One region of the Nocardiopsis synnemataformans genome, then DNA from elsewhere that is predicted to be linked to it. Evidence: riboswitches for the same ligand, from Rfam matches in the RefSeq annotation. Region 1 holds a riboswitch; the other holds the start of a gene.

Region 1 (5,533 bases):
GATCAGTTCGTTGGGATACGCGGCCTTCCTCGGGGGTCCGCCGTTGCTGGGGCTGCTCGGAGGGCTCTACGGTATCCAGCAGGCGATTCTGGTGGTCTGTGCGGCGCTTCTGCTGGCCTTCCTCGCGGCGGGGTCCACCCGACAGACCACCGCCACCGGGAAGGAAGGCACCCCTGACAGGCCTCGGTAAGAGGACCGTCGCAGGCGTTGCTCGGCCCGATGCCGCTGTCCACGGTGCCCGGTCAGGCGGCGGCGCGTGCGGCGTCCGCGAAGCGGGCGGCGAGCCGGGGGTGCCCGGCCCAGTGGACGTGCAGGTAGGAGGCGTGCAGCGTCGGCGAGGCGAAGCCCTCCGGCGCGCCCTCGATCTCCCACGCCGGTCGGTCGCCGCAGGCGCCGGGGGTCAGACCGGTGCGGTGGAACTCGTGTCCGGTGACCCGCTCCCCGGCCCGGGTCAGCAGGGTGTCCCCGGGTGAGACCGCCTCGGGGTAGCGCAGGGTGAGCCGCCCCGTCATCCGGGCGTGCGCGGGGACGGCCCCGGCCATGGGTTCGCCGTCGAGCGACTCGGCGAGGTAGAGCAGGCCCGCGCACTCGGCGACGGTCGGCACCCCGTCCCGCACCGCCTCGCGCAGCTGGGTCAGCAGGCCGCGGTTGGCGGCGAGCTGACCGGCGTAGACCTCGGGGAAGCCGCCGCCGAGGTAGACGCCCCGGGTGCCCGGGGGCAGCGCGGGGTCGCTCAGCGGATCGAAGGCGACGACCTCGCACCCGGCGGCGGTGAGCAGTTCCTCGGTCTCGGCGTAGCGGAAGGTGAAGGCCCTGCCGTCCGCCGCGGCGACCACCGGCCGCCGCGACGCGGGGAGTCCCTCTGTCCGCGCCGGATCCCACGGGCGGGCGTCCAGGGCGGGCGCGGAGCGGGCCACCGCGAGCAGCGCGTCCAGGTCCACCTGGCGCGCGACGTGTTCCCCGAGCCGTTCGACCACGCGCGCCGACTCCGCCCGCTCCGACGCCGGGACCAGCCCCAGGTGCCGGGACGGGCTGGCGAGCCGCTCGTCGCGGTGGACCACGCCCAGGACGGGCAGGCGCGTGGCCCGGGTGATCTCGGCGACGTTGCGCGCCGAACCCGCCTGGTTGAGGATCACCCCGACCACCTCGACGGCCGGGTCGTAGGCGGCCATCCCCGCCACCAGCGCGCCCACCGAACGCGACATTCGAGACACGTCCACCACCAGCACCACCGGTGTCCGCGTCAGGGCCGCGACGTGCGCGGACGAGGCGAACCCGTCGGTGCCCAGCCGCCCGTCGTGCAGGCCCATCACCCCCTCGATGACGGCGACGTCCGCGCCGCGCGCCCCGTGCAGCAGCAGCGGCGCCACCCGGTCCTCGCCGACCAGGTGGGGGTCGAGGTTGCGGCCGGGGCGCCCGGTGGCCAGGGCGTGGTAGCCGGGATCGATGTAGTCGGGGCCCACCTTGTGGCCGCTCACCGCGTGCCCGGCGTCGCGCAGCGCCGCCATCAGCCCGGTCGCGACCGTGGTCTTGCCCTGCCCGGTCATGGGGGCGGCGATCATCAGCCGGGGCAGTGCCGTCGGTTGGGGCAGTGCCGTCGGTCGGGGCGGCGTCGGTCCGGCGGGCTCCGGGGACCCCGTTCTCCAGCCTCCCCCGCACCTCCCGGCGGGTGCCGGGGGCCCCGTCTCTCCGGCTCTCGCGCACTCCCCGCTGGCCCCCGCAGGCCCCGCCGTCCGGCTTCGCGAACCTTCCGAGGCACCCGGGGACGTCACCACTCGATGCCCCGCTGGCCCTTGCGTCCGGCGTCCATGGGGTGCTTGACCTTCGTCATCTCGGTGACCAGGTCGGCGGCCTCCAGCAGCCGGGGGTCGGCGCGGCGGCCGGTGATCACCACGTGCTGGCGGCCGGGGCGGTCCCGCAGGGCGGCCAGGACGTCCTCGACGTCGACCCAGCCCCAGTTCAGCGGGTAGGTGAACTCGTCGAGGATGAGCAGGTCGTGCGTCTGGTCGGCCAGCCGCCGCCGAATCTCCGCCCAACCCTCGGCGGCGTCCGCCGCGTGGTCCTCGGCGTCGCCCTTGCGACGGCTCCACGACCAGCCCGAACCCATCTTGTGCCACTCGACCGGGCCTCCCTCACCGGTCTGCTCGTGCAGTTCGCCCAGGCGTTCCAGCACGGTCTGCTCGCCGATGCGCCACTTCGCCGACTTGACGAACTGGAACACCCCGATCCGCCAGCCCTGGTTCCAGCCGCGCAGCGCGAGGCCGAACGCGGCGGTCGACTTGCCCTTGCCGTCACCGGTGTGCACGGCGAACAGGGGCTGGTTGCGGCGCTGGCGCGTGGTGAGCCCGTCGTCGGGGACGACGAGCGGCTGTCCCTTGGGCATCAGGCGGCCCTCTCTCGTACGGCGGTGCCCAGCGCGTCCGCGCTGACCTCGTTGACGGGCATGTGGTCGGCGCCCAGGCGGGCGGCCAGGGAGGCGGCCAGGCCCAGGCGCAGCGGCCCGGACTCGCCGTCCACCACGACGGTGGTGACGCCCAGTCCGGCGACGTGGTCGGCGGCGGCCATCGCGCGGCCGACGGCGCCCTTGCCACCGGTGGCCCGGCCGTCGGTGACCACGACCAGGAGCGGGCGCAGCCGCGGATCCCGCAGCCGCTCGCGCCGCAGGACGCGGGACGCCTCCTCCAGGCCCTCGGCGAGCGGGGTACGCCCTCCGGCGGGCAGGTCGTCGAGGCGGGCCGCGGCCACGTCCACCGAACGGGTCGGCGGCAGCGTGAGTTCGGCCTCGCGTCCCCGGAAGGTGACCAGGCCGACCTTGTCGCGACGCCGGTAGGCGTCCAGGAGCAGGGACAGGATCGCGGTCTTGACCTCGGTCATGCGCCTGCGCGCCGCCATGGAGCCGGACGCGTCCACGCAGAACAGGACCAGGTTGGTCTCCTGGCCCTCGCGGACCGCGACGCGCAGGTCGCGGGGGTGCAACCGCAGTCGGCCGCCGCCCCGGGGCCGCAGCGCCGCGGCCCGCACGGTCTCGACCAGGTGGACCGCACTGCCCGTACCCCCGCCGGGCGCGGCGGCGCCGATCCGTCGGCCCCGCGTGCCGAGGGCCCGGCTGCGCCTGCCGTCGGCGCCCTCGCCGGAGCCCCGCACCGTGAGCAGCCGGGTCCGGTAGGGGGCGGCGGCGCTGGCCGTGGCCGGGGAGGCGCCGGAGGGACGGGACCCGGGGGAGTCGCCCTCGGAACCGTCGGGCGCGTGCTCGGCGGAGGCGGGGGAGCACTCCTGGTCGGGCTGTTCTCCGGAGGTCTCGGCGTCCCCGGCGTCGCCCGGGGGACTGGCGTTGTCGGAGGGATCGCTGTCGCTGGCGGGGCCCTGCGGGTCTTGTGGTTCCGGCGGGGCGTCGGAGCAGTCGGGGTCGTCGTTGCCTTCCGGGCCCGGCGGCTGCGGGGGGTCGGGCGGCGGTTCCTCGTCGCCCAGGATCCGGTCCAGGAGTTCCTCGTCGAGCCCCGGCGCGTCGAAGGGGTTGCGTCGACGCCGGTGCGGCAGGGCGAGCGTGGCGGCGCGGCGGATGTCGGCCCGGGTGACCGAGGTCCGGCCCGCCCAGGCCGCGTGTGCCATCGCCGTGCGCGCGGTGACGATGTCGGCGCGCAGGCCGTCCACGTCGTAGGCCGCGCACACCTCCGCGATCTTCAGCAGCGCCGCGTTGGACAGCCGTACCCGCCCGAGCGCCTCCCGGGCCGCCGCGATGCGCTCGGCCAGGGCCTTCTCGGCCTCGTGGTAGCGGTCGGCGAAGGCGGCGGGGTCGGCGTCGTGGGACATGCGCCTGCGCACCACCTCGGCGCGGGCCGCGGGGTCGGACGGCGCGGCGACCTCGACGGTGAGCCCGAAGCGGTCCAGGAGCTGCGGGCGCAGCTCGCCCTCCTCGGGGTTCATGGTGCCGATGAGCAGGAACCGGGCCGCGTGCTCCACGGAGAACCCGTCGCGCTCCACGGTCACCTGACCGGTCGCGGCGGCGTCCAGGAGCAGGTCGACCAGGTGGTCGTGGAGCAGGTTGACCTCGTCGACGTAGAGGATGCCGCGGTGGGCCCGGGCCAGCAGGCCGGGTTCGTAGGCGACCTTGCCGTGGGTGAGCGCCTGCTCCAGGTGCAGGGAGCCCAGGACGCGGTCCTCGGTGGCGCCGACGGGCAGTTCGACCAGGCGCACCGGGCGGCTCTCCACGGCCGCGCCGGACCCGAAGGGCCCGTCGGGGGAGTGCTGCGCCGGGTCGGCGGGGTCCACGGAGAACCGGTCGCCCTGGTAGACGTCGACGGGCGGCAGGAGGGAGGCCAGGGCCCGGACGGCGGTGGACTTGGCGGTGCCCTTCTCGCCGCGCACCAGGACGCCGCCGATCTCCGGGGAGACGCTGGTGAGGACGAGGGACAGGCCCAGGTCGTCGAGTTCCTCGGCGTCGCAGCCGACGATCGCGGAAAAGGGGTAGTGCGGTGACCGCAATGGCATGTAGAGGCTCCCGCTCATGTCGCCATCGGTAAGGGACGGGCGCGAGGCCGGTCTTCGGACTTGCCGGGTCTTTCCTGGACGGAAGGCTCGGTTCACCGCAGCGGGCCTGTGCCGGAGTCTCACCGGGCTTCCCAGATTCTCCCCGTCGGCCGTCCCCACCGTTTCCGATGGCTGGGCCGTTGGGGCACCTCATGCCTGCCGCCACGATAGCGTCCGGGGAATGAAGGATGACGCTCCCCCTCCCCTCGAACCCGGGATCACCGTCGTCGGCGTCGGCGCCGACGGCTGGCCCGGCCTGCCCGAGCGGCTGCGCACGCTCGTCCTGTCCGCCGACACGGTGCTGGGCGGCCGCAGGCACCTGGCGATGCTCCCCGACCGGCCCGGACAGCGCCGCCGGGCCTGGCCCTCACCCCTGCGCGAGAACCTGCCGCCACTGCTGGCCTCCCTCGGCTGCGCCTCCCCCGGCAGCGCCTCCCCCGACAGTGCCGCACCTGACGGCGCGTCCACCGTGGCGCTGGCCTCCGGAGACCCCCTGGTGTCCGGCGTCGCCACCACCCTGATCGACCTGCTGGGCGCGGACGCCGTACGGGTGGAGCCCGCCGTCTCCTCGGTCGCCCTGGCCCGCGCCCGCATGGGCTGGCCCGCGGAACGCTGCGCGGTGGTGGGCCTGGTCGGCCGCGACCCCCGCCTGCTGCTGCGCCAGCTCGCCCCCGGCCACCGCGTCCTGGTGCTCTCCTCGGACGGCGGCACTCCCGCGGCGGTCGCCGCCCTGCTGGTCGGCGCGGGCTACGGCGCCAGCCGGATGACCGTGCTCGGCGACCTGGGCGCGGACTCCGAGTCGCGCCTGGAGACCACCGCCGACCACTGGCTCGCGGACCCTCCCGGCGCGGTGCCCGCGCTGCACGTGCTGGCCCTGGAACTCCTCGGCCCGCCCGGGTACGGCCTGGTCGCGGGCCTGCCCGACGACGCCTTCGAACACGACGGGCAGCTCACCAAGCGGGACCTGCGCGCCTCGGCGCTGGCCCGACTGGCGCCCTCGCCGGGC
Region 2 (5,533 bases), on a different contig from region 1:
GCAACATAGGGGACGCCGTCCCCCGTCCCGTGACGGTGACCACATGTGGTCACCGCCACAGGACGGGGGACGCGCCGGAGACCGGGAACGCCCCCGCGGGGCGCCCTTCCCACGTCACCCGGTGCCCTCACACGGCTCCGCGCACCGTGGGTCCCACCGGTCGCGGCCCCGAAGCCCTCTCCCGGGGACATCCTCTCCCGGGCCGCTCACCGCGCCGTGACGCCGCGCCCTCAGGACTCCTCGGAAGCCTCTCGGGTCTCCCTAGGGAGCCTGCTCGTCTTCCTCACCGTGCTCCCCGGCCCCCTCGGAGGGCTCGGCGCTCTCCTCCGGGGCGTCGGGGACCCCGTCGACGTAGGTCTCGCCGGGGGTCGTGGTCCCGAGCAGCTGGGACACCGTGACCATGGTGTACCCGTGCTCGTCCAGCTCCCGGATGATCGTGCGGGAGGCGTCGACGGTGGTGCCGTGGATGTCGTGCATGAGGATGATCGCCCCGTCCGAAGCGCCCTCCACCGCCCGGTCGTGGATCACCGAGGCCTTGCGGTCCTTCCAGTCGAGGGTGTCCACGCTCCACAGGATCTGGGCCAGGCCCATGTCCGCGGTCACCGAGGCCACGCCCTCGTCGGTCGAGCCGTAGGGCGGGCGCATGAGGTCCATGCTGTAGCCCGTCTCGCGGTACACCAGCGCCTGCACGACGTCCAGGTCCGAGCGCACCCCTCCCGCGCCCAGACCGGCCAGGTCGGGGTGGTTCAGGGTGTGGTTGGCGATCTCGTGCCCCTCGGCGTAGGCGCGCCGCACCGTGTGCGGGTGCTCCATGACGGGGTTGCCGGTGACGAAGAACGTGGCCCGCGCGTCGTACTCGGCGAGGGCGTCCAGCAGTTCGGGGGTGCGCCCGCCGGGGCCGTCGTCGTAGGTCAGCGCCACGCACTTGGTGTCGGGGTCGGAGCAGTCGACGTCGGAGTCCACCGCGGACACCTGTCCGGGCACGGGTCCGTCCTCCTGGCCGTCCTTGTCGGCCTGGGGCGGGGCGGCGATGGAGAAGTCCTCGACGCCCACGGTCGCGGCGTCGCGCACGCGCAGGCCCAGCTCGGACAGCAGGCCCTCGGCCTCACCGGCGTCGACCACCGCGCGCGTGCGGCCCTCCTCCGCCGGGGCGACCTGCCCGGCGTCGAACTCCACGACCAGGTCTCCGTCGGGGTTGAAGCCCACCGAGTCGTACAGGGAACTGATCGGGTGGATGACGTCGGGGTCGGCCGAGCCCTCCCCGCCGTCCCCGTTCCCGACGGCGCCGCGCACCAGGCCGTTGAGCTCCTCCAGCTGTTCCTGGCCGCCGACCAGGGCAGCGGAGGGGTGGTGCGCCGCGGTCGCGGTGTCGTACCAGTAGGTGGTGTACCCCTCCCGGGACCCCTCGGAGTCGGTCTCGACCCGGGTCATGCGGACCCCGAGCAGGCCGTCGCGCGCCGCGGTCAGGTTCCACTCCGCCTCGAAGGAGACCGCGCCGGGGTTGGCCGCCTCGAAGGCGTGCACCTCGTCGGTCAGCTCACGCTCCAGGAAGTCGGCCAGCGGCTCGGCGTTGGGGACCACCGGGTAGGTCACCGTGACGGAGACATCCCCGTCGTAGGGCAGCTCGGCCTCCTCCACGCCCGCCACGGCGGCCGCGTCCACCTCGGTCAGCCCGCCGGGGTCGCCGGAGGCCGGGGGCGGCGGTTCGCTCTCGGAGACCGGCGCTCCGTGCGTCTGCTCCGGGGGCTCGGACTCGCCGGAGGAGCGGGTGGCCAACAACACCATGCCCGCCAGGACCGCCAGGGCTACCACGACCGTGATCAGGGGGTGGTCCGGTGCCATGGCGAGGCGGGACTGCTTATTCACGAGGGAATCTCCACGTTCATCGCTCAGACGAACGTCCGCGGGGAGCAGAGGGGAGGCTCACCCGCGCAACGCTTGACTTCGTGTGTGACGCCGACCGTGGGCCGGGGGTTCTCACCGTCCGGGTCGGGCGCATGGGGCCGCACGCCGGGTACAGGGGCGAAGGGGCCCTCCCTATACTTGCAGCCGTGGAAGGTACATGATCCACCTCGCGGGCCCGGCCCGGACGGGGCGGAACCATGTCGCAAGAGGGAACCCGGTGTGAGTCCGGGACTGCCCCGCAGCGGTATGGGGGAACGAACGTCGCCATGAGCACTGGTAGTGCCGGTCGCGAAGACCGGAAACCGGGAAGCGGCGGCCATTAGGAGGAGCGGTGTCCGCACCGCCCGCGCCCCCGAGTCCGAAGACCTGCCTCCACCCGGCGGCGCACCCGCGGCGCCGGTGGTCCCGCGCCCCGAGGGAGGGCCGGAGGCGGTGGCAGGTCCAGTGCGCGCCCGAGGCGCGCCCGTCGGCGTGCCCACCCCTCTCCTCCCCCTCGCGGCCGGTACCCGGCTTTCGACGAGGGAGAGAAGCTCATGACCACGACCCCCACGCCGTCCGCGGCCCCGGGCGGGCCCCGCCCCTCCGTGCGCTCCAGCGTGCACGGCTACCCGCGCATCGGCCCCGACCGCGAGCTCAAGCGCGCCTGCGAGTCCCACTGGAGGGGCCGCACCACCGCCCGTGAACTGGACGCGGTCGCCGCCGAGCTGCGCCTGGGCGTCTACGCCCAGCTGCGCGAGGCCGGTGTCGACGACATCCCCTCCAACACGTTCTCCTACTACGACCACGTGCTGGACACCGCGGTCCTGTTCGACCTGGTCCCCTCCCGCTTCGCCCCGCCCGCCGCCGCGCCGGACCGCGAGGAGGAGCTGCGCCGCTACTTCGCGCTCGCCCGCGGCGAGCAGGACGCTCCGCCGCTGGAGATGACCAAGTGGTTCGACACGAACTACCACTACCTGGTCCCCGAACTCTCGCCCGGCACCCGACCCCGCCTGGTGGGCGACAAGCCCGTCGCCGAGTTCCGCGAGGCCGCCGAGGCGGGTTTCCACACCCGCCCGGTCCTGGTCGGCCCGCTCACCTTCCTGATGCTGGCCAAGCCCGCCGACGGCGCCCCCGAGGGCTGGGAGCCCGTCCAGCTGCTCGACCAGCTCCTGGACGCCTACGCCCAGCTGCTCGGCGACCTGCGGGCCGCGGGTGCCACCGAGGTCCAGCTGGACGAGCCGATCCTGGCCACCGACGAGGGCCGCGCCGCCGTCGGCCACCTGGAGCGCGCCTACCAGCGCCTGGGGGCGGTCGCCGACCGCCCCTCCCTGCTGGTGTCCACCTACTTCGGCTCCATCGGCTCCGCCGCCCTGCGCGTCCTCAAGGACTCCGCGGTCGAGGCGGTCGGCCTGGACCTGGTCACCGACGACGAGGGCGTGGACGACCTGGTGCGGGTCTCCGGTCTGGGTGCCACCCGCCTGGTCGCGGGCGTGGTGGAGGGCCGCAACGTCTGGCGCACCGACGTCCCGGCCGCCGTGGCCACGCTCGGCACCCTGCTGGCCCTCACCGACGAGCTCACCGTGAGCACCTCCTGCTCCCTACTGCACGTGCCCCTGGACCTGGACGCCGAGACCTCCCTGGCCCCCGAGCTGCGCGGGGCCCTGGCCTTCGCCAGGCAGAAGGCCCAGGAGACGGCCCTGCTCGGCCGTGCGCTGTCCGAGGGGGCCGAGGCCGAGTACACCGGACAGGGCGGCGTCCGTCCCCCCGCCTTCACCGACGCGCGCGTACGCGCCCGGCTCGACGCCCTGGGCCCGGACGCCTACGAGCGCCCGCAGGAGCGGGGAAGGCCCACCGACACCCCGCTCACCACGACCACCATCGGGTCCTTCCCCCAGACCGCCGAGCTGCGCCGCGCCCGCGCCGCCCACCGCGGGGGCGAACTGGCCGAGGACGCCTACAAGGCCGTCCTGCGCGAGGAGATCGACCGCGTGATCGCGCTCCAGGAGGAGATCGGCCTGGACGTGCTCGTGCACGGCGAGCCCGAGCGCAACGACATGGTCCAGTACTTCGCCGAGCAGCTGGAGGGCTACGCCACCACCCGGAACGGGTGGGTGCAGTCCTACGGTTCGCGGTGCGTGCGCCCGCCGATCCTGTTCGGCGACGTCTCGCGCCCCACACCGATGACGGTGGAGTGGACCACCTACGCCCAGTCGCGCACCGACAAGCCGGTCAAGGGAATGCTGACCGGTCCGGTCACCATGCTCGCCTGGTCGTTCGTGCGCACCGACCAGCCGCTCGGCGAGACCGCCCGCCAGGTGGGCCTCGCGCTGCGCGACGAGGTCGCCGACCTGGAGCGCGCCGGGATCCGCCACATCCAGGTGGACGAGGCGGCCCTGCGCGAACTGCTGCCGCTGCGCTCGGAGCACCGGGAGCGGTACCTGGACTGGGCGGTGGGTTCCTTCCGCCTGGCCACGTCGGGGGTGTCGCCGTCCACGACCGTCCACACGCACATGTGCTACTCGGAGTTCGGGCTGATCGTCGGCGGCATCGAGGCGCTGGACGCCGACGTCACCAGCGTGGAGGCGGCCCGCTCGCGCATGGAGCTGGTGCGGGACCTGGGCGGCCGGGGCTACAGGCGCGGGATCGGCCCGGGCGTGTACGACATCCACTCCCCGCGGGTGCCCTCGGTGGAGGAGATCGAGGGGGCGCTGCGCCTGGCGGTCGCGCACGTCGACGCCCAGAACCTGTGGGTGAACCCCGACTGCGGCCTCAAGACGCGCGGCTACGCCGAGGCCGAGCAGGCCCTGCGCAACATGGTCGAGGCGGCCCGCCGGGTGCGCGCCGACCTGCCGGGCGCCTGACCACCGGGGACTGACACGCGTGAGGGGCCGCGGCGAACGCCGCGGCCCCTCACACCGTGTCCGGTCAGCCGTCTCAGCTGCCGACCAGAGCCAGCGCCTCGGCGCCGGCGTTGAGCATGAGCTCCTCGACGTTGTCGGGCATGACCAGGTCCTCGGCGGAGGCGCCCTCGGTGAAGGGCGGGTGCATCTGGTACTGGACCCGGATGTTGAGGTTGGCGGTGCGGATCAGCAGCGTGGCCTCGGGGATGTCCTCGCCCAGGAAGTCGTACTTGGTGAGGACGTAGTGGGCCTCGTCGCCGAGGTCCACCTCCTTGTCCTCCTCCACGTTCGCGGAGTCGTAGAAGGTGTTGTAGTCACCCTCACCCCTGAGCTCCTGCACCCCGGACTGGAAGTCGGTGGTGGCGGCCTCGACGGAGTCGGCGGCGGAGTAGGGGACCTGGTAGCTGATCTCGAACATCGCGTAGCTCTCGGACGGGTTGCCCTCCGGGGCAGCCCCTTCCAGGCTCTCGCAGTAGGAGTTGTTGTCCTGGACGTACTTGTCGCCCTCGTCCTGGATCAGGAAGTCGGAGAGCACCTGGTCGGTGAAGGCGTCGCAGGGCTCGGCGGGCACCGCGTAGGGGGGCTCGCCCGCGGGGGCCGCGTCGGTGGTGGGCTCGGTCGTCTCCTCGCCGCCGGTGGTCGCCTCCGCGCTCGGGGAGGGCTCGGGCTCGGGCGCCACGGTCTGCTGTCCGCCGTCGTTGGTGAAGAGCACGACCACGACCGCGATGACCAGGACGATGATCACGGCG

What was found. Region 1 has a riboswitch for cobalamin ahead of ACSIH6_RS12710 (VWA domain-containing protein). Riboswitches for the same ligand answer to the same signal wherever they lie in the genome.
Region 2: it holds a riboswitch for cobalamin, as region 1 does, so the genes downstream of both, metE (5-methyltetrahydropteroyltriglutamate--homocysteine S-methyltransferase) here and ACSIH6_RS12710 (VWA domain-containing protein) in region 1, are expected to answer to the same signal.

What each region holds. Positions count from the first base shown of each region.
Region 1 is NZ_CBDRFA010000018.1:24,627-30,159, reverse strand. It holds gene ACSIH6_RS12725 (MFS transporter) at 1-190, shown strand, start outside; gene ACSIH6_RS12720 (cobyrinic acid a,c-diamide synthase CobB) at 243-1,562, opposite strand; gene cobO (cob(I)yrinic acid a,c-diamide adenosyltransferase) at 1,769-2,383, opposite strand; gene ACSIH6_RS12710 (VWA domain-containing protein) at 2,383-4,482, opposite strand; cobalamin riboswitch at 4,517-4,658, opposite strand; gene cbiT (precorrin-6Y C5,15-methyltransferase (decarboxylating) subunit CbiT) at 4,709-5,533, shown strand, end outside.
Region 2 is NZ_CBDRFA010000002.1:215,230-220,762, reverse strand. It holds gene ACSIH6_RS02030 (polysaccharide deacetylase family protein) at 262-1,842, opposite strand; cobalamin riboswitch at 2,113-2,273, shown strand; gene metE (5-methyltetrahydropteroyltriglutamate--homocysteine S-methyltransferase) at 2,439-4,745, shown strand; gene ACSIH6_RS02020 (DUF3558 domain-containing protein) at 4,819-5,533, opposite strand, start outside.